DNA from 4 places in the Parageobacillus sp. G301 genome. Region 1 is predicted to be linked to each of the others. Evidence: predicted binding sites of a transcription regulator. Region 1 holds the regulator's gene; each other region holds the start of a gene.

Region 1 (5,533 bases):
AGCTTGTTACGGAAATGAAATTTCCGTTGTTATCTCTTGTTGTTTCAGGAGGACATACGGAACTTGTGTACATGGAGGAGCATGGCAAGTTTCAAGTCATCGGCGAAACGAGAGACGATGCGGCGGGAGAAGCGTATGACAAGGTGGCGAGGGCATTAAACCTTCCTTATCCGGGCGGACCGCATATTGACCGTCTTGCACAGGAAGGAAAGGTGACTATTGATTTGCCTCGTGCATGGCTAGAAGAAGGGTCATATGATTTTAGTTTCAGCGGGTTGAAATCAGCGGTATTAAACACGCTTCATAACGCGAATCAGCGTGGAGAAATCATCGACCCGAAAGATATGGCAGCCAGCTTTCAAGCGAGCGTAATCGATGTGCTTGTGACCAAAACCGTCAACGCAGCAAAAGAATATAATGTCCGTCAGGTGCTGCTTGCGGGCGGAGTCGCCGCAAACAGAGGATTACGAGCGGAGTTGGAGCGAAAAATGGCTGAATTAAACCATATCGAATTGGTTATTCCGCCTTTATCGCTTTGTACCGACAATGCGGCGATGATTGCGGCGGCAGGAACTGTTTTATTCGCACAAGGAAAACTTGCCGACATGGCATTGAACGCAGATCCAAGTTTAGAACTAGAGTAAACGTTAGTGAAAGGACTTTCTTTCAAGATATGTCTTGAAGGAAGTTCTTTTTTTATATAAAAAATATGTAACTTTTTTCGGCTCAACGGAGTGAAAGGAAGAGAGATAAAGTATCTTTGAACAGATTAGCTATGAGCGTTTGGCATGGTAGAAAAAAGAAAAACCAATTTTTTATTGAAAAAATAATCATGTGAATATATTTATCCACAAATTGTGGATATTGTGGAAAAAGAGAAAGAATCTTATTTTATTAGGGATGAAATAACCACAAATTTTTTCACATAAAAACGGATTTTTTTGTGGATAATGTGGAAAAATCCGTGAATAACTTAAATTGTGGGAAAAAAATTGGGGATAAGTTTGTGGGTATGTGACTAACTAAAAAACATCCACGGGTATGCACAACCGTGGATGTTTTTTCGCAATTATTATTGTAATGTATGAAGTGTTTCCCATTCTTCTAGTAATTTTTCTAATTTTTCCTTCATTTCGTCATTCTCTTTTGTCAATTTTTGTACTTTCTCATGATCTTGATAAATTTCTGGATCGCATAATTGTTCGTCGATGTATGCGATTTGCTGTTCTAATTCGCTAATTTCTGTTTCAATTTCTTCAATGCGCCGCTTGCTCTGTCGTTCTAGTTTTTTCGCCTCTTTTTCCTGTTCGTAGCTAAGTTTCGATGATGCCTCTTCATGAGAACGGCCTGTTTGTTTCTCGGAAGCGAGACGTTCTAGCTCCAGCATTTCCGCCTTTTTTGCGACATAGTAGTCATAATCGCCTAAATACTCGGTAATTCCGTCACTAGAAAGCTCATATACTTTCGTGGCAATTCGATTAATAAAATAGCGGTCGTGAGAAACGAATAAAATAGTTCCGGGATATTCGATTAAGGCGTTTTCGAGCACTTCTTTACTGTCTAAATCAAGATGGTTTGTCGGTTCGTCTAAAATAAGGAAATTGGCTTTTTGCATCATCAGTTTGGCAAGCGCCAGTCTCGCTTTTTCACCGCCGCTTAAGGCCGATACAGGTTTTAATACATCGTCTCCAGAGAATAAGAAACTTCCGAGCACGGTGCGGATTTCTTTTTCCGTTTTGTCAGGGTATTCATCCCAAAGTTCATCGAGCACTCGCTTATTCGAGGACAAATCGGCCTGGTTTTGGTCGTAATAGCCGATTTGCACGTTCGAACCGTAACGGAAATGTCCTGATTGCAGCGGAAGTTTGTTTACAATCGCTTTTAACAACGTTGATTTTCCGATTCCGTTCGGTCCGACCAAGGCGATGCTTTCACCGCGCGTGATGCGGAAACGAATATTGCGAATGAGCGGCTTGTTCTCATCATATCCGACTGCGACATCTTCAGCGATTAATACGTCATTTCCGCTTTGCCGTTCGATGTCAAAAGAAAAGGAAGCAACTTTTTCGTCTCCTGCTGGTTTTTCCATTCTCTCCATTTTTTCTAACTGTTTTCTCCGGCTTTGTGCACGTCTTGTTGTGGAGGCACGGGCAATATTGCGTTGAATAAAGTCTTGGAGTTTTGCGATTTCTTCTTGTTGTTTTTCATACAGTTTTCGTTCTCGTTCATATTCGGCTGCTTTTTGTTCTAAGTAACGGCTATAATTTCCTGTGTATCGTTTCAATGTTGTCCGTGACAGCTCATATACTTGGGTGACAACTTTATCAAGAAAGTAGCGGTCGTGGGATACGATAAGAATAGCGCCAGGATATGTTTGCAAGTATTGTTCGAGCCATGTTAATGTTTCAAGGTCTAAATGGTTTGTCGGTTCGTCCAAAATAAGCAAATCAGGCTTCATTAAAAGCAGTTTTCCAAGCGCCAGACGAGTTCGTTGTCCGCCGCTTAACGATTGAACGGGAGTCGTCATATAGTCATATTTCGCAAATTGTAAGCCGTGTAAAATCGAACGAATATCCGCTTCGTATTGATAACCGCCTTGTTCTTTATAGCGTTCTTGCAATGCATCATAATCTTTCAATAATTTTTCATAGCGGGAAGAATCAGCGATTAGATCAGGGTCTCCCATTTGCAGCTCCATCTGGCGCAATTGTTTTTCTATTGTTTTTAGAGGAGCAAATACTGTCATCATTTCTTCCCAAATGGATAAAGAGGAGTGTAGACCGCTATCTTGAGCAAGATATCCGATCGATACTTCTTTTGGTTTGATGATTTCTCCACTATCGTAAGACATCTCACCAGCAATAATTTTTAACAGTGTCGATTTTCCTGCTCCGTTTCTTCCGACGAGCGCAATCCTATCTTTGGATTGTATTTCTAATTTTATATTCGATAAAATAAGGTCAGCACCGAAATATTTTGTCAGTTGATTGACTTGTAAAATAATCATTGTTGTTCACCTCTCGTTTAACAATAATAGTGTAGCGTAATTTGTTTTCTTATCGCAATAAAACAAAACGATAAAAGACAGATGCCCAAAAATAGTGTATAGTTTATAAATGGGGGAGATATGCGTGTCATCATTTACACATTTTAATGAACAAGGCCGTGCAAAAATGGTCGATATTACGGAAAAAGAGGATACCATTCGAGTAGCGGTAGCACAAACGAGCGTGACCGTAAATAAAGAAATTTACGAGAAAATGACAAATCGCATGATTGAAAAAGGGGATGTGCTTGCTGTTGCGCAAGTAGCTGGCATTATGGCCGCAAAAAAAACGTCTGATTTAATTCCAATGTGCCACCCTCTTATGTTAAAAGGTGTCGACATCCAATTTGCATGGCATGTCGAGGAAGAAAAAGCGCTTTACCAATTACTGATCACCGTAACGGTAAAAACAAAAGGAAGTACAGGTGTGGAGATGGAAGCGCTAACGGCTGCTTCTGTTTGTGCACTGACCGTGTATGATATGTGTAAGGCGCTAGATAAAGGGATGGTGATTGGCCCAACCTATTTAGTGGAAAAATCAGGTGGGAAATCAGGCCATTATCAACGAGAAAACAGTAGTGTTGGGGGATTTGCGAATGAACAATGAACAACCAAAAATTCCGCAAGCAACTGCAAAACGTTTGCCACTATATTACCGTTTTTTGAAAAATTTACATGCTTCAGGAAAACAACGAGTTTCTTCCGCGGAATTAAGTGAGGCAGTAAAAGTTGATCCCGCGACCATTCGTCGTGATTTTTCCTATTTCGGTGCGCTTGGCAAAAAAGGATACGGATATAATGTCAATTATTTATTATCTTTTTTTCGCAAGACGCTTGATCAAGATGAAATTACCGAAGTGGCGTTATTTGGAGTCGGGAACTTAGGGACAGCGTTTTTAAATTATAATTTTACAAAAAATAATAATACAAAAATTGTGATGGCATTTGATGTCGATCAAAAGAAAGTAGGAAAAGAAGTTGGCGGTGTGCCAGTATATCATTTGGATGAATTGGAAAATCGCCTTCACGAAGGAATTCCTGTTGCGATTTTGACCGTACCGGCTCCTGCCGCTCAATGGATTACGGACCGTCTCGTTCAAAAAGGGATTAAAGGAATTTTAAACTTTACACCCGCTCGATTGAACGTACCGAAACATATTCGTGTCCATCATATTGATTTAGCGGTTGAATTGCAATCATTAGTCTATTTCTTAAAAAATTATCCGGCCGATAAAGGAGAGAATCAAAAGTGAAATATTTGTTAATTGTGCTTGTTATTTTATTATTGTTTGGAACGAAAAAACTTCCGGAGCTGGGCAAATCGCTCGGTCAATCGCTGCGGGAATTTAAGGATGCCACTAAAGGATTAACAGACGAGGATGAAAAAAAACCAGACCAATTATGATTTGTTAGGATGATTGAAGTATGGACGATAAAGAAATGTCGGTGTACGAACACCTGGGAGAATTACGAAAGCGACTTATTATTGTTCTTGTGTTTTTTGTCATTGCCCTTATTGCTAGTTTCTTTTTCGTGGAGCCCGTCATTTTATATTTGCAGCGAACGGACGAAGCGAAGGAATTAACGATGAACGCCTTTCGTTTAACAGATCCAATAAAAATTTATGTTCAATTTGCGTTTGTTCTTGCGTTTGTTCTTACCGCGCCAGTTCTGCTTTATCAAATTTGGGCGTTTGTCAGTCCTGGGCTGTATGAAAAGGAACGAAGAGTCACGTTAAGCTACATTCCGATTTCGATCTTTCTCTTTTTAGCTGGCATTAGTTTTGCGTATTTCATCTTATTTCCTTTCGTCGTTCGTTTTATGCAAAATTTAGCGTCCCGTCTCGGCATTCATCAGGTGATAGGGATTAATGAATACTTTGAATTTTTGCTTCACCTGATCTTGCCATTTGGAATTGTATTTCAGCTTCCGGTAGTTGTAATGTTTTTAACAAGGCTTGGCTTGATTACACCGATGTTATTAATCAAGGTGCGCAAATATGCTTATTTAGCGCTATTGATTTTAGCGGCGGCCATTACGCCGCCAGATGTGCTGTCACAAGTCATTGTTATGATTCCGCTTTCGATTTTATATGAAGTGAGCATTTGGATTTCGAAAATAGCTTATCGCAAAGCGCTATTGGCGCAGACGGAACAAGAAAACCTCCCGTGAATGCGGCGGGAGGTTCATTTTTTAAAGTAAAGTACTAACAGACGTATCGCAGTTCCAAAATCAAGCGTAGCTATTATCGCAAGAACGATCGTGAAAAAATTCCAAATGGTTTCATCCGCACTTTGAATCGACAAGTAAGTGAATAAGATGCCCATAAGGAAATAGAAAAAAGCGAATTGTAATGGTGACCTTTTCATCGTACTAAAAGCCTCCAATAATGAGTTGTATCTGTTCTGTTTGCCGCATCATTTTTTCTATCTCATCCGCAAATATCGTTTGTATTAATACGACGAACGTATTCATAGTGACGTGGGC
Region 2 (5,533 bases), on a different contig from region 1:
TTTAACGTTGTTAGGGAAGGCGCTGCTGACGGTGGAAGGGATCGTGGAAAAATTGGATCCCGACTTTAGTATTATCGACTTTGCCGAACCGTTTGGCCGCCAGCTGCTAAAGGAGCGGATGCGGCCGAAAAACGTAGCGGAAATGGCATGGAAACGCTTTTCCGATTATGGGGAACTGCTTGTGGATTTGCCGAAAAATATAAAAGAATTAACGAGACTGATGAATCAAGGGAAAGTACGCCTGGAGATCGGCATCCCTGACCTGGATTTTCTATTGAGAAAATTAGACCAAATCAGTAACCGTTTATCGTTTAGCATTGTTTTGCTTTCCTTCAGCATCATTATGGTTGGCATTATTATCGGCTCGTCGATGGGAAGACAATCGACATTATTGTGGAAAATTCCGGCGATCGAGATTGGCTTTTGCGTTGCTACCTTAATGTTTTGCTGGCTTTTATATTCGATTTTTAGATCGGGAAGATTTTAAATGGAACTACCCCCACTTACCGACTAACGCCGGTGAAAGCGGGTGATTCTTAAATATTTCGATTGAAGTGTGCGAAATTAAAATGAGTGGTGGAAAATGAGTGACGGAGGAGAAGTGTTTTTCGTTGTAATCTTTGGAGTAGTTGTTCTGTAAGTACAAGTACAATGGTGGATAATGTAGAGGAAAGAGAAAATATAAACAATACATATTATCTTCAGTTAAAAATATAAAAAGAAGAAAAAAGACGGGGACGACCTCCTCTTGGACATTCCAATAGTTGTGGTCGCCCCGATCCCCTAAGACCTTTCCATCTTAAACTTCATCCGTGTTTATTTTAGTTTTATTTTTCTCGACTAAATCATTCTCTCCGCCATTTTTCGCGATCTGTCCTTCTTGGTTTGCGTTTTGTCCACCTTCTTTAGCAATCTGTCCGCCCTGGTTTGCGTTCGGCCCTTTTCCATTGATCTGTCCGCCGGTTTCTGCTGCTTGTTTAGTACCAGCTTTACCGCCTTGGTTTGCAAGATTATTGTTGTTATAAATATTGATATAAATGGTAAGACCATCTTTGTCGTGTTTAACAGAGACACTTTCTCTTAATTCTTCCTGATCATCATGGTAATTTTCTTTATCATGTTTCCCCATAAGAATATTTCCTCCTTTTTTCTTCTGGTACCAGTACTATATGTTTCGCTTTCAAATGTGATTATGTACTTGCCCCTTATCAATCATCTATTTATTTTACGAATTTCGCCGTAATTTTGTAACACATTTGTCAAACTGTCAAAGAATTTATGATCGTTTCTTTGTTATAGTATTAGTAAGTTTCTCGTTCATAGAGCTGTTTTTGTCACTTCAGAAAGTGGCCAGTTTTTTGTACAGTTTTTATGTTACTCATGTTAATAATGTTTAATTTTGTGAATTTATGAACATCATATCACCTCAGATCATGCTCTAATGAATTCTTAAGGGAGGAATGCGATCGAGTAAGTGCTAGTTATGTGAAGTTTTGAACATATAGTTAGTTATGTGAAATTATGAACATGACATCGCCTCAGGCCAATTCTGAGGAAATACTTAACTTAAAGGAGGAACTACGATGGATCCAGTAATGTTGGCAAGGATACAATTTGCCTTGACTACCATCTACCATTTCTTCTTTGTGCCGCTTACCATTGGCCTAGCATTTATTGTCGCTTTGATGCAGACATTATATGTAGTGAAGAAAAATGAAATTTATAAAAAAATGGCGAAATTCTGGGGGCATTTGTTCCTGATTAACTTTGCGGTAGGGGTTGTAACAGGAATTATTCAGGAATTCCAATTTGGGATGAACTGGTCGGATTATTCTAGATTTGTCGGTGACGTCTTCGGGGCGCCATTGGCCATTGAAGCATTGCTTGCCTTCTTTATGGAATCTACCTTTATTGGCCTTTGGATTTTTGGCTGGGATCGTTTGCCTAAAAAAGTACACCTGGCAAGCATTTGGCTTGTATCTATTGGGTCTATGCTTTCCGGTTTTTGGATTTTAACAGCTAACTCCTTCATGCAAGTGCCTGTTGGTTATGAAATTAGAAATGGCAGGGCAGAAATGGTTGACTTTCTTGCGCTTATAACGAATGGACAATTGTGGGTGGAGTTTCCGCATGTCATCACAGGTGCATTGTGTACCGGAGCGTTCTTCGTTGCTGGCGTAAGTGCCTATAATCTATTAAAAAAGAAACATATTGAATTTTACAAAAAATCCATGAATATCGCCTTAATTATTGGTTTAGTCGGCAGTTTGGGTACTGCCTTCAGCGGACATGCACAAGCACAATATCTTGTGAAAACACAGCCGATGAAGATGGCAGCTGCAGAGGGCATTTGGGAAGATACGCCTGATCCTGCACCATGGTCAGTATTTGCTTGGATTGATACAAAGAATCAAAAAAATAAGTTTGAACTAAATATTCCTTATGCATTAAGCTATTTATCTTATTCTAAATTTGAAGGCAGTTTAAAAGGAATGAAAACTCTCCAAGCTGAATATGCGAAAAAATACGATCCAATCGTTGGCGAAGGTACGAATTATATCCCTCCAGTCAAAACGACGTATTGGAGCTTCCGTTTAATGGTTGGCTTTGGCACGGCGATGATATTATTATCAATGATTGGTCTGTATCTGTGGAAAAAGGGACGCCTTCTGCAAAGCAGTAGGTTCTTGAAAATCCTTGTTCCGGCTATCTCGTTTCCGTTTTTGGCAAACACTTTCGGATGGATCATGACCGAAGTGGGTCGTCAGCCATGGACAGTATTTGGATTGATGACGACAGCTGACGCTGTATCACCAAATGTTTCTGCAGGGACCGTTTTATTTTCCATCATTATGTACACACTGATATTCACGATTCTTGCAGGTGTGATGGTTTATTTGATGGTTCGCGAAATTAAACGAGGACCGATAGAACATCAAGATGCAAATTCAACGGCATCCATAGATCCATTCAGTAAGGCAGGTGTTTAAGATGGAATTGAGTGAAATTTGGTTTATCTTAATCTCTGTACTCTTTATCGGCTTTTTCTTTCTTGAAGGTTTTGATTTTGGCGTAGGAATGTCGACTCGGTTTCTAGCCCGTAATCAAAAAGAGAGGACCGTAATGGTGAATGCAATCGGTCCTTTCTGGGACGCGAATGAAGTATGGCTAATAACTGGAGCGGGCGCCATTTTTGCCGCATTTCCGCACTGGTATGCAACGATGTTCAGCGGCTATTACTTACTGATGCTGGCAGTCTTGCTGAGCCTAATTGGACGCGGCGTTGCTTTTGAATATCGCCGCAAAGTTGAAGATGCGCGCTGGACGAATGTTTGGGACTGGGTGATCTTTTTCGGAAGCATGCTGCCCCCGTTCCTTCTAGGCGTTCTGTTTACAAGCATGCTTAAAGGTGTGCCGATCCATAAAGATATGAATATGGAAGCCGGGTTCTCGGATATTATTAATATCTATTCCATTTGGGGCGGCTTTACGATTACATTGCTGTGCTTATTGCATGGTTTGACTTTCCTATCTTTAAAAACAGAAGGAGAGATCAGACAGCGGTCGGCTGCATTGGCTAAAAAATCGGTGTTGGCCGTATTTGGATCACTTGTCATCTTTGTAGGACTTTCTTGGTCTATGACAGATATTTTTGAGGTTCGCCCTATCCTTGAGCTTATTATTGCCGTATTAATTGTGCTTGCTGTTGGATTATCATACTTTTTCATTTCCAATAAACGCGAAGGAATGGCATTCACCATGACAGGGCTTGGGATCGTGTTAACGGTATCATCGATTTTCATTGGACTGTTCCCAAGGGTGATGGTCAGTTCCTTGAACAAAGCTTTTAATTTAACAGTCTACAACGCATCCAGCGGGGCATATTCCCTGAAAATAATGACAATTGTAGCCGTAACTATTTTACCGTTTGTTTTAGGATATACTATTTATAGCTATTACGTATTCCGCAAAAGAGTATCTGACAAGGAGCATTTAACGTACTGATGGATAAGGCGTTGTTCTCTTACAAAGGAATCAAGCCGGTTTTAGCTGGTCTGGCGGTATTAACGGCTGTTCAAGGTGCTATCATTATTATTCAGTCTTATTTTTTGGCAGACGCAATCTCCTCCCTTTTCGGGGGAGATTCGTTTGCCAATGTCTTTATAAAGTTGATTATTTTCTTTCTTGCGTTAGTTGTCCGCCAACTGCTTACCGTTTGGAAAAGAAATATAGCCTACCATTTTGCTGCCAGAACGAGTAAAGAGTTCCGGGAATCATTGCTGCAAAAACTTTTTCAACTTGGCCCTCGTTTTGTAAAAGAAGAAGGCTCCGGACAGACAGTCACCTTGGTTATGGAAGGGATTATGAAATTCCGACGATATTTGGAGCTTATTCTTCCGAAACTAATGAATTCGGCAATGATCCCTGCCATGATCTGCATCTTTATCTTTTTTATAAATATCCGCTCTGCTGTCATTTTAGCCCTAGCCGTTCCGATACTTATTGCCTTTATGATTTTGCTTGGATTGGCGGCAAAAAGAAAGGCCGATCGCCAATATGCATCCTATCAAATGCTGTCCAATCATTTTGTCGATTCTTTGAGAGGATTGGAAACACTCAAATATTTAGGATTAAGCCGGCAGCACATCAACCAAATTATCTTAGTCAGCGAAAGATATCGACGGGCTACAATGGGAACTTTGCGAATTGCCTTTTTATCTTCGTTCGCATTGGATTTTTTTACAATGCTTTCTATAGCGACCGTCGCCGTTTTTCTTGGAATAGATTTAATCAACGGGAAGATGGAGCTGCATCCAGCATTGACTATTCTGATCCTGGCGCCGGAGTATTTCCTGCCAATCAGGGAGGTGGGGGCCGATTACCATGCGACGCTTGACGGCAAAGAAGCAGGCAAAAAGATTCAGGAAATCCTCGATAAAGAATCATTGCAGCAAAAACAGGATCCAATCCCTCTTTGGAAATCAACAAGTACATTTTCGGTTAAAGGAGTAAGTGTACATTTTCCTGAGAGCGGTCGTCCAGCTTTGCAAGATATCCAATTTTCTGTTTCAGGCTCAAAAAAAATTGGAATTATTGGAGCCAGCGGTGCAGGAAAGTCTACATTGATTGATATTTTAAGCGGATTTTTAACACCAACATCAGGTGAATTTCAGATAAACGGCAAGAAGCTAACGACTTTATCTCAGTTGAATTGGCAAAGTCAAATAACGTATATTCCCCAACACCCTTATATATTTCACGATACCATTTTAAACAATATTCGTTTTTATCATCCAGAGGCAACTGCAAAAGAAATAGAGAAGGCCGCAGAGAGAGCGGGCCTTACTGAAGTGATTCGATCGCTTCCACAGGGACTTGAGACAATCATAGGGGAAGGCGGCCGAAGCCTAAGCGGCGGACAAGAACAACGGATCGTCCTCGCGCGTGCATTCTTAAGCAACCGTCCTATCATCATGCTTGATGAGCCAACTGCCCATCTTGATATTGAAACAGAATACGAATTAAAAGAGAC
Region 3 (5,533 bases), on a different contig from region 1:
ATTGAGTGGTTCCGGCAATCATTTAACGAACATGTTATTGCGTGTGCGGTCGGAAAAGTTACGGCTGAAGCGCTTTATGAAGAGGGGATTGTCCGCGTTGTTGCTCCGGAGCTAGAACGAATGGGCGCAATGATTGTTACGTTATCGCAATATTTTGAACACTAATGTTAAAAACACTTAGGGATATTGTTCCCTAGGTGTTTTTATGTTTATTCTGTTATAATACATATAAATATCTGTTATATAATTGATAGGTTTATTTTAATCCTATTAATTATAGGGGTGTTGGATTGTATCCATATGTGTACTATTAATAAAAATCTGAGTGTATGATTTTAATCACATCTCTTTTATTGTTTCTCTAGTAAAATATAGGAGATATAAGTTACTATTGTTAACTATGGGAGGGGTTACATGTCAATTTTACCAAAAACAAATGACTTAGGTTTTTTTGAAATACGTCTTGAGTCGATTGGAGGACTTGGCGCTAATTTAGCAGGAAAAATGCTCGCTGAAGCAGGAGTGCTGGGACATGGTTTAAATGGGTCGAACTTTTCGACATACGGCTCAGAGAAAAAAGGCACTCCTGTGAAAAGCTTTATACGTTTTTGTGAGCCAGATGTAGAGATTCGCGCCCATAGCCCGATTGAAGAACCGCATGTCATCGGGATATTTCATGAAGCGCTTTATAAAACGGTTGATGTTGTAAGTGGTTTAGTGCCTGATGGAATTGTTGTTGTTAATTCGACAAGAGATTTTGCAGATATTAGACGCGATTTACGTTTGGAATATGGGACGCTCGCTGTCGTAGATGCACTTGGGATTGCTGTAGAGGAAAAAACAAGGGTAAATACAGCCATGCTCGGGGCCTTATTCCGTGTTTGTGATTTTCTTGATCCTAACGCGATGAAAGAAGTAATTCGAAAAACGTTTTCAAAAAAATATCCACATCTAGTAGAACAGAATATTCGTACATTTGAACGAGGATATCATGAAGTTCGTTTTCAAACATATGAAGTATCGGAAAATGTTCGTGGAAAAGCATTTTCTCGCCCTGAGCCGCTTTTAGGATATGAAACACAAGAAATAGGTGGAATCATTGTTGCTAACGGAAATAGTATTTTCAAAGATTTAAGTGGGTCGCGTCAAGGATTTTTGCCGAAATGGGAAGCGGAAAAATGTATTCATTGTGTGGCCTGTGATAATGTTTGCCCTGATTTTTGTTTCGTTTGGGAAGAAGGCTTAGATAAAAAAGGCCGAAAACAAATGTTCTTAAAAGGTATCGATTACCAATATTGTAAAGGCTGTTTAAAATGCGTCGAAGCATGTCCGACAGATGCGTTAAGTGTTGAGAGAGAAACACTTGGGTTTGCTGATCAACATATGGTGAAACATAAATTCCCATTCGTAGCAGGGGGGACAAACTGATGGCAATGTTAGAAGAAAAAGTAGGAATGACAACAAAAGCAGAACAAGTGACAGCGTTTGAATCGGGGAATGAAATGGCGGCGCTTGCGGCTGCGCAAATTAACTATCATATTATGGGGTATTTTCCAATTACACCGTCTACAGAAATTGCTCAGCTATTAGATCAGATGAAATTACGAGGAGAGCATACGATTGAACTCATACCAGCCGATGGAGAACACGGTTCTGCCGGTATTTGTTATGGAGCGTCCATCATGGGGGCACGTGTGTTAAATGCAACGAGTGCAAACGGTTTAATGTACATGCTTGAGCAGTTGCCGGTACAGTCTGGGACGCGTTTTCCAATGGTGTTGAATTTAGTTACTCGCTCGATCAGCGGCCCGCTCGATATTCGTGGCGATCATTCTGATCTTTATTTTGCCTTAAATACTGGATGGGTTATTTTGCTCGCCCGCACTCCACAGGCGGTATATGACATGAATATTATGGCGTTGAAAATTGCTGAGCATGCCGATGTCCGTCTGCCTGTCATCGTCGCGTATGACGGCTTTTTCACATCACATCAAAAACGAAAAGTACAATATTTTAAAGACCGAAGCGTCGTACAATCCTTTATTGGTGAACGGCCAACGAATTTCCCAAATGCGTCCGACCCGAAAAAGCCGATTACCATCGGAGCTCATATGAACGGGGATGATTTAATCAATAATAACTATCAGCAATCAGAAGCTTTATACCGTGCAGGAGAGGTGTTCAAGCAAGTAGCGCGCGAGTATGCTGTGTTATCAGGCCGCGAATATCCGGTACTCGATTTATATAAAATGGAAGACGCGGAAGTAGCGTTATTTTTACTAAACTCAGCGGCAGAAACGGCAAAAGATGTCGTTGACAAGTTGCGGGCAAAAGGCATTAAAGCGGGAGTCATCAGCCCGAATATTATTCGTCCATTTCCAGTCGAAGAAATTCGCAAAGCATTAAAACATGTTAAAGCACTTCTTATCGGAGAACGGGCGGATTCGTACGGAGCACATGGGCCGAACATGACACATGAAGTGAAATCAGCTTTAAAAGAGGATAAAGAAAATAAAACGATCGTGTTAAGCCGCGTGTTTGGCGTTGGTGGGAAAGATTTTTATGCGGAAGATGCGGAAGCGTTTTTCCAAATGGCGATCGAGGCAATGGAAAAAGGATACGCAGAAAAGCCGTTTGATTATTTTGGACATGTGCCGGGCCGCCCTGAAAAGCGGCAAAAGCCAGTAATCGAGCCAATGCATGGAGATTCGTTTAAAACGGGATTAATTCAAGTTACTCAAGATGAAGAAACGAAGCGGCTAAAAGTAAAAATCCCTCCACTTCGTGCATTAACGGCGAAACCGAAACGACTTGCTCCGGGGCATGGCGCTTGTCCAGGATGTGGAATTTTCCCAGGGTTAGAGCTATTTTTTAAAGGAATTGAAGGCGATGTTGTCGTCTTATTCCAGACTGGGTGTGCTTACGTTGTAACGACTGCTTATCCATATAGCTCGCATAAACAAACGATGGTCCATAACTTATTCCAAAACGGGGCGGCAACCTTGTCAGGAATGGTGGAAGCATTTTTCGAAATGAAACGCCGCGGAGAACTCAATGTTTCTGATGATGTGACATTTGTGATGGTCACAGGCGACGGCGGCATGGACATCGGAATGGGATCCGCCATCGGAACTGCCCTGCGCAACCACAAATTAATTATTATCGAGTATGATAATGAAGGATATATGAACACCGGCTCCCAAATGTCCTATTCAACACCGATGGGACATATGACAAGCACGACGGGAGTTGGAAAAACGCAGCGCGGAAAGGCGTTTCATCATAAAGACACGCCGCAAATTATGGCGGCGACGAACATCCCTTACGTGTTTACGGGAGCAGAAGCGTTTCCGCAAGATTTAGTGAAAAAAGCGGCGAAAGCGCAATGGTATGCCCAGCATGAAGGAACGGTATACGGCAAGCTGCTTATTACATGCCCGCTAAACTGGAAATCGGAAGAACGATACGGAGAACAAATTTTGAAAGCGGCGGTAGATTCTTGTTTCTTCCCGCTATATGAAGTAGAACGTGGAAAAACAACTATTACGTATGATCCGGAAGAAAAAAATCGGCGCATTCCGTTAAGCGAATGGCTAAAATATATGGGAAAAGCGAAACATTTATTAAAAGAAGAAAACCGAGATCTTTTGATGGAACTGGAAGAAGAAGTTGAGCGAAGATGGCGCATACTAAAAGCAAAGCATGAACATCCGGATTTATAAAAAATGCGGAACAATCACGCAGGAGGTTTTCTTGTGTGATTGTTTCTTTATATTGGGGTGTGATATCGCTCACAACGTGTTTGCGAAAAACAAGGTACAATCATGACAAAGAAACAATAGGAGGGAATGGATAATGCATTCATTTTGTCATATGGTCGGGCACGAAGAAGTGGAGTTATGTTCAGGTTTAGAGCGTTTAAAGCAGGAGCATGAGCTATTGCGTGAACAAATGCATGATCTTTTTGAACTGGCACAGACTATTGGCAACAATGATGAAGTGCAAAATTGGAAAGAACGCTTGCTTGCATTACGGAAAAATGTTCTAGCATTTATTTATGAGTTAGATCCGCACTCAGAGCGGGAAGAAGGTGTGTTGTTTCCAATGATGGCTCGATATATCGGAAGAACATCCGGTCCGATTGCGGTCATGGAGTATGAACACGAACAAGCGAAACAACGAATCGCATCTTTTTTAACAAAAACAGCGGAGCTTCCAGAAGCGGTCGATCGGGAAAGCGCCATGGAGCTTGCCGATATGGTTAACCAAGCATATCACATTTTGTCGGAACACTTTATGAAAGAAGAAAATGTGTTATTCCCGATGGCTGAGCGGCTATTCTCGGATGAAGAAAAAGAAGAGCTGTCCGAAAAAATAAGCAAAATATAGAAAAAAAAAACGGGATATCTCCTCATAAAAATAGGAGTATCCCGTTTTTCTATTTATGCGAAAGGGGGAAGCATATTAATGAATGTTGTTTAGTTGTTCCGTTTGCTTAGGCATGCGTTTACGATAAACGACATAGTTTCGTTTAAGATAACGGAGCGGCAAGCTAAACACGTGCACCAATCTTGTAAATGGCCAAACGGCAAAAATGCCTAATGCTGCGATAATATGAATTTGAAACCAGATTGGCACTTGTTCCATATAAGCTGGATTTGGCTGGAACATTAGGATGCCGCGGAACCATGGACCGATTGTTGTTCGGTAGTCAAAGCCGTTAGAATCGATATTAAGCAGCGTAGAAGAAAATCCGGTTAGGATGACAATCGCGAGGAAAAGGAGAGCGATCCAATCTCCACGGCTGCTTGTTACTCTAACGCGTTTTACTGCTATGCGGCGGCGGATCAGAATGATTAGTCCGGTCAGAGCAGCCAATCCTGCCGGAATACCGCCAGCAAGGGCGATGAGGTGGTATGCTTCTTCCGAAATGCCCATCGTTTCGTAAACGGCTTCAGGAATCAGAATTCCCATGACATGTCCGATAAAAACAAATAAAATTCCCCAATGGAAAAGAAGGCTGCCGAGGCGCAACTGCTTTTTTTCCAATACTTCGCTTGATTTGGACGTCCAGCCAAACTGATCGTATTGATAACGCCAAATATGGCCGCCGATAAAAATCGTTAGGACAATGTAAGGCAAAATGACCCAAAGAAATTGTTCCAACATATCACACACTTCCTTTCGGGATTGGCTTCACACCAAGTTCTTCGAACGCCAGGAAAATAGCGTCGAAAATAGCGGTATAAGGACTTTCAATGGCTGCGAGCTGTTTTCGGATTTCATCGATATTGTTTGCATATGTTTCAAAGAGCGGAACAACATATTGTTGTTCCGCGTAGGCGGCAAACTCAAGCATTAGCGGCAAATAATCAGGGAGTTCTTGGTCGGTCGTATCAAAACCGGCCGCTTTATAACGCTGTTTTAGTTGCAAAAGCTCCAAACCGCGCTCGCGCTGCTCGCCTGTATTCATATAGGTAACATACAAATTTGTTTTTTTGCCGAAATCGAACGTTTCGACATATTGTTCCAT
Region 4 (5,533 bases), on a different contig from region 1:
AAAAACAAATCGCGCTTGGGTTGCGGATAGCGATCAAATTCAGCAAATTGCCGATTTCTTCTTCTGGACAGCTTGGTTATCAAGCACTCCGCGTATCGGTGACAATATTACGTACACCAACAACTGGCCTTATTACAAAGATGCAGGAAATACAATGACGTTTTCCGCCATGTGGTGGAGCGGTGCAAGTGTGACCATCTTAATTTTATTTGTCGCGATTATTTTGTACTTCTTCCATCGTTATCAATTGAGCATGCAAGAAGCATATAAAGAAGGACAATTTCCAGTTATCGATTTGCGCAAGCAGCCATTAACCCCTTCGCAAGTGAAATCAGCAAAATACTTTACAATCGTAGCCGTGCTGTTTTTCGTTCAATCGATGTTTGGCGCGTTGCTTGCCCATTATTATATAGAACCAGACAGCTTTTTCGGCATCAAATGGATTCACGATTTACTGCCGTTTAACATTGCGAAAGGTTACCATTTACAACTAGCAATTTTTTGGATTGCAACATCATGGTTAGGTATGGGGATTTTTATCGCACCGCTTGTCGGCGGACATGAACCGAAAAAACAAGGGCTTCTTGTTGACATTTTGTTCTGGGCGCTTGTCGTTCTTGTCGGCGGCAGCATGATCGGTGAATGGCTTGGAGTAAACGGATATTTAGGAAACAACTGGTTCTTGCTCGGCCATCAAGGTTGGGAATATCTTGAGCTTGGACGCATTTGGCAAATTATCTTAGTAGTAGGTATGCTTATTTGGCTGTTTATTGTCTTCCGCGGCATTAAGAGCGGATTGAAGCGGGAAAGTGATAAAGGCGGACTAATTCACTTATTGTTCTATTCTGCAATTGCGGTGCCGTTCTTTTACATCTTTGCGTTCTTTATTAAGCCAGACACGAACTTTACAATGGCAGATTTCTGGCGCTGGTGGATTATCCATTTGTGGGTAGAAGGAATTTTCGAAGTGTTTGCGGTTGTTGTTATCGGCTTTTTGTTAGTGCAATTAGGACTTGTTACAAAAAAATCTACAGTAAGAGCATTATATTTCCAATTTACGATTTTGCTTGGCAGCGGGGTCATCGGTATCGGCCACCACTATTATTACAACGGTTCGGCGGAAATATGGATTGCGCTTGGCGCCGTCTTCTCAGCGCTCGAAGTCATTCCGCTTACATTGCTGATTTTAGAAGCATATGAACAGTATAAAATGATGCGCGACGGCGGGGTTAACTTCCCTTATAAATCGACATTCTGGTTCTTAATTGCTACGGCAATTTGGAACTTAGTCGGCGCGGGTGTGCTTGGATTCCTTATCAACTTGCCGGCAGTCAGCTACTTTGAACACGGGCAATTTTTAACACCAGCCCACGGCCATGGATCGATGATGGGTGTTTACGGAATGTTCGGTATTGCCGTGCTGCTTTACTCATTGCGCAATATCGTGAAACCGGAAGCATGGAACGATAAATTATTAAAATTTGCATGCTGGATGCTCAATATCGGGCTTGCAGGGATGATTGCAGTGACGTTGTTGCCAGTCGGCATTCTGCAAATTAAAGAAGCTTTTGAAAAAGGCTATTGGGCATCTCGCTCTCCAGAGTTTTTACAACAAGATATTGTGCAAAACTTGAATCTGATCCGTGCTGTTCCAGATACGATTTTCTTAATTGGTGTCATCGTGATTATGGGGTTCAGCGTAAAAGCGCTATTCCATTTGCGTAAACCGACACACGGTGAGGGAGAAGCGCTTCCGGTCGTCGATCTAACAAAAGAAGAATAAACAAAAAAGAATCACAGCCATTTGTGCTGTGATTCTTTTTATCTTTCTATGATAGCGCTTTCTATCTTGTTTATTGTTAGGTTTTCTGCATTTTTTCTTTTTTCTCGTGACATTGAAAACAGTATAATGTTTCTTTTTCGTCGCAAATGACGCCGTTTAAGAAACCATGAAAACAATGAATTGGTTTGCCGCACTGCGAACAAAAGCCAACAAGCTCTTCCAATCATCATTTCTCCTTTCACAGGCATTGAGAATTTTCATCCATCAATTGTGATATTCGTCACTACGACAAACGACAGAAATGATTATGATGTATACATAATTAATTATACTATAAAGGAGGCAATAAGTATGAATCAATTTGCCGCAAAAATTCATGCGCCTGACTATGAGCCAAGAGAAAGACACCCTGCGATCTTTCGCTTATTCGATAGCTTAAAACCAGGTGAAGTGATGGAATTAACGAATGACCATGATCCGCGTCCGTTGCATTATCAGTTTATGATGGAACGTCCAGACCAATTTACTTGGGAGTACTTGGAAGAAGGACCAGAAATTTGGCGAGTCGCAATCGGCAAAAAATAAACATGAATGCTAAAAAAGATTCCCGAAAGAATGACGGGAATCTTTTTTTTTTGTTGCTTCCATGGTACAGTAAAACAAAGATTTTGGTGAAAGGGGAAAAATGAATGAACAAAATGGCAGGAGTGGTTCTTGCCGGCGGGCGGTCGCGGCGTTTTGGCAGCCCGAAAGCGTTTGCCAAATTTAACGGAAAATATTTTTTTGAAATTGCTGTGGAAACGTTACGCGCAGTAGTAGAGGATATTTATATTGTTAGCCATCCTTCGCTAATAGACTGTTTTCGACAAAAGACGGCGGAAAAAGTGATTATGGACGATGAACGGTATCGTGGCCAAGGACCGCTTGCTGGAATTTATACGGTCATGAAAGAATGCGAAGCGGAATGGATATTTGTGCTTCCGTGCGATATGCCGTATATGCGTCCAGAAGCAGCGGCAAAACTTGCTAAATATGCGAACGAGAAGTTTGATGCGATTATCTGTGCGCATTTCGGCCGAATTCAGCCGTTAGTTGGCATATATCATCGGCGAACATGCAAGCAGATCGAAAAACTTCTACAGGCACAAGATAATAGGATGAAATCGCTTTTTCGCCATTGCCATGTCCACTATGTTAACGAGCAAGATTTTTGGGAAGATGAGATCGTCTTTCGCAATGTAAACACGCCGAATGAGTTTGACGATATTGTGACATAAGTCACTTTGTGATATTTATCACATTAGTGTCCTCTCCAATGCAGTACAATGAGAACAAGGAGGGGAACAATAGTGAGGGACTTTAACGAAAATCCGTTTATTGTGATTTGGGAACTAACAAGGGCATGTCAGTTAAAATGTGTTCATTGCCGAGCGGAAGCGCAATATCACCGCGATCCGCGCGAATTGACATTCGAAGAAGGGAAAAAGTTAATTGATGATATATATGAGATGGATCAGCCGCTTCTCGTGTTTACTGGCGGGGACCCGCTCATGCGCCCAGATGTATATGATCTTGCCAAATATGCGATTGACAAAGGACTTCATGTTTCAATGACGCCAAGTGCGACGCCGAACGTGACAAAGGAAGCGATTCGGAAAGCGAAGGAAGTTGGCCTTTCTCGTTGGGCGTTTAGTTTAGATGGGCCAAACGCGGAAATTCATGATCGTTTTCGTGGAACATCCGGTTCGTTTGATTTGACCATAAAAGCGATTGAATATTTACATGAACTTGATATTCCAGTGCAAATTAATACCGTCATCTCTCGATATAACGTCCATGTGCTTGATGAAATGGCAGAGTTGGTTGAAAAACTAAAATGTGTGCTTTGGAGCGTCTTTTTCCTTGTGCCGACAGGCCGCGGAAAAGAGTCAGATATGATTTCGCCGGTGGAACATGAAAAAGTGTTTCGTTGGCTTTATGAAACGAGCAAGCGCGTCCCGTTTGACATAAAAACGACAGCAGGGCAGCATTATCGCCGCGTCGTGTTGCAAGCGAAAATGCGAGAAAATCAAATCTCGGGCGATGAAATTAACTATGAAGACGTGCTGATGAAAGGATTAACTGGACAAGTTGACGGTCTTGGACGCGCGCCAAAAGGGGTCAATGATGGCAATGGATTTGTTTTTATTTCTCATATCGGTGACGTATATCCGAGCGGGTTGCTCCCGGTGAAAGCAGGAAACGTCCGTGAAACGCCGCTTGCGGAAATTTACCGGAATTCGCCGATTTTCCAAGACTTGCGCAATCCTGATAAATATAAAGGAAAATGCGGCGTATGCGAATTCCGCTACGTTTGCGGCGGATCGCGCTCGCGGGCGTATGCTGTTACGGGTGATTACTTAGAAAGCGAACCGTATTGCGTATACATTCCAAAAGCATTGCGACAAAAAGAAAAACATCTATTTTAATCACTGTTAACTGGTTCTCATATGGGAGCCAGCTTTTTTTATTTTCAGATTAATTAAAACGATTTTCAAGACATTTTTTATAAACGTCAGGACATGATAAAGATGGAAATCAATTTTTTACAATTATGTGACACTATAAAAAAATGTGAGAAACATCACAAACATTCTTTTTTCATTTCCGTATGATGTACTCAAAAGAAGTGGATGATGGCTGCGATCAAAAAGGAGGATTTTCGTGATGAATAAGCAAAAAGCTCTTTTGCCGATTACAACGTTGGCGATGACGTTTGCGTTTGCCGTATGGGCTGTATTTTCTCCGTTGGCGAATACATTCCAAGAAATGTACGGGCTAACATCGACACAAAAAAGCATTTTAGTTGCGATTCCAGTTTTGCTTGGTTCCATTATGCGCATTCCGCTCGGGATTTGGACGGATCGATTTGGCGGCAGACAATTATTTTCGTTGTTGCTATTGTTCATAATTATTCCATTAATAGGAGCGGGTTTTGCTGATTCATATGCAATGTTAATGTTTTGGGCGTTTTTTATCGGAATGGCAGGAACATCGTTTGCGATTTCCGTTACGTTCGTATCGCGCTTAACACCGCCAGAAAAACAAGGAACAGCGCTCGGCATCAACGCGATGGGCAATATTGGAACGGCGGTCGCAAGTTTTTCTATTCCGTCGATTGCGGCAGCTTTTGGAGTGAAGTGGGCGTTTTGGGGGATGATTATCCCGGTTGTCATCATGCTCCTTCTTGTTTGGTTCTTTACTCCGGATATGCCAAAGCCTAAGCAGCAAAAAACGATGCTTGATTCGTTATCTGTGTTGAAATATAAACATACGTGGACTTTATCACTATTTTATTTCGTGACATTCGGAGCATTCGTCGCATTCGGCATTTATTTGCCATCGTTGCTCATTGATTTATATAGTTTAACTCCGGTTGATGCCGGGCTTCGCGCTGCTGGATTTACCATTATTGCGACACTTGCAAGGCCGATTGGCGGAAACCTCGGCGATAAAATCGGTGCCGAACGGGTATTGAATTTCGTTTATGCCGGAATTACGATTGGAGCGCTTGCCATTGCATTTGGAATGGAAAATATTGTTGTGATGACAGTCGCATGCTTGTTTATCGCCATTATGTCCGGATTAGGAAACGGTGCGGTCTTTAAGCTTGTTCCGCAGCTATTCCCTGCAGAAACAGGCGCTGTCACCGGCATCGTCGGCGCATGGGGCGGACTTGGCGGCTTTTTCCCGCCGATTTTGCTGGGAATC

Evidence for each region. The regulator Rex, encoded in region 1, represses fermentation and respiration genes when NADH is low (regulators of the CRP and FNR family bind a similar motif). The targets are predictions, from matches to a motif close to TTGTGAAATATTTCACAA.
Region 2: the regulator Rex is predicted to act here: its motif matches at 1,484-1,501, upstream of QSJ37_RS02855 (cytochrome ubiquinol oxidase subunit I).
Region 3: the regulator Rex is predicted to act here: its motif matches at 3,780-3,797, upstream of QSJ37_RS03410 (hemerythrin domain-containing protein).
Region 4: the regulator Rex is predicted to act here: its motif matches at 2,052-2,069, upstream of QSJ37_RS07490 (DUF2249 domain-containing protein).

The regions. Positions count from the first base shown of each region.
Region 1 covers NZ_BSDB01000003.1:276,803-282,335, reverse strand. Annotated here, with positions in the region: gene tsaD (tRNA (adenosine(37)-N6)-threonylcarbamoyltransferase complex transferase subunit TsaD) at 1-644, shown strand, start outside; gene QSJ37_RS17150 (ABC-F family ATP-binding cassette domain-containing protein) at 1,073-3,007, opposite strand; gene moaC (cyclic pyranopterin monophosphate synthase MoaC) at 3,132-3,653, shown strand; gene QSJ37_RS17140 (redox-sensing transcriptional repressor Rex) at 3,643-4,299, shown strand; gene QSJ37_RS17135 (twin-arginine translocase TatA/TatE family subunit) at 4,296-4,451, shown strand; gene tatC (twin-arginine translocase subunit TatC) at 4,472-5,218, shown strand; gene QSJ37_RS17125 (YdiK family protein) at 5,233-5,373, opposite strand; gene QSJ37_RS17120 (CPBP family intramembrane glutamic endopeptidase) at 5,420-5,533, opposite strand, start outside.
Region 2 covers NZ_BSDB01000001.1:530,478-536,010, reverse strand. Annotated here, with positions in the region: gene QSJ37_RS02865 (ABC1 kinase family protein) at 1-487, shown strand, start outside; gene QSJ37_RS02860 (hypothetical protein) at 800-1,129, opposite strand; gene QSJ37_RS02855 (cytochrome ubiquinol oxidase subunit I) at 1,584-2,990, shown strand; gene cydB (cytochrome d ubiquinol oxidase subunit II) at 2,992-4,005, shown strand; gene cydD (thiol reductant ABC exporter subunit CydD) at 4,005-5,533, shown strand, end outside.
Region 3 covers NZ_BSDB01000001.1:639,744-645,276, reverse strand. Annotated here, with positions in the region: gene QSJ37_RS03425 (uroporphyrinogen-III synthase) at 1-165, shown strand, start outside; gene QSJ37_RS03420 (2-oxoacid:acceptor oxidoreductase family protein) at 415-1,428, shown strand; gene QSJ37_RS03415 (thiamine pyrophosphate-dependent enzyme) at 1,428-3,722, shown strand; gene QSJ37_RS03410 (hemerythrin domain-containing protein) at 3,856-4,389, shown strand; gene narI (respiratory nitrate reductase subunit gamma) at 4,465-5,169, opposite strand; gene narJ (nitrate reductase molybdenum cofactor assembly chaperone) at 5,171-5,533, opposite strand, start outside.
Region 4 covers NZ_BSDB01000001.1:1,465,422-1,470,954, reverse strand. Annotated here, with positions in the region: gene QSJ37_RS07495 (nitric-oxide reductase large subunit) at 1-1,783, shown strand, start outside; gene QSJ37_RS07490 (DUF2249 domain-containing protein) at 2,135-2,368, shown strand; gene QSJ37_RS07485 (molybdenum cofactor guanylyltransferase) at 2,473-3,060, shown strand; gene QSJ37_RS07480 (TIGR04053 family radical SAM/SPASM domain-containing protein) at 3,133-4,251, shown strand; gene QSJ37_RS07475 (MFS transporter) at 4,490-5,533, shown strand, end outside.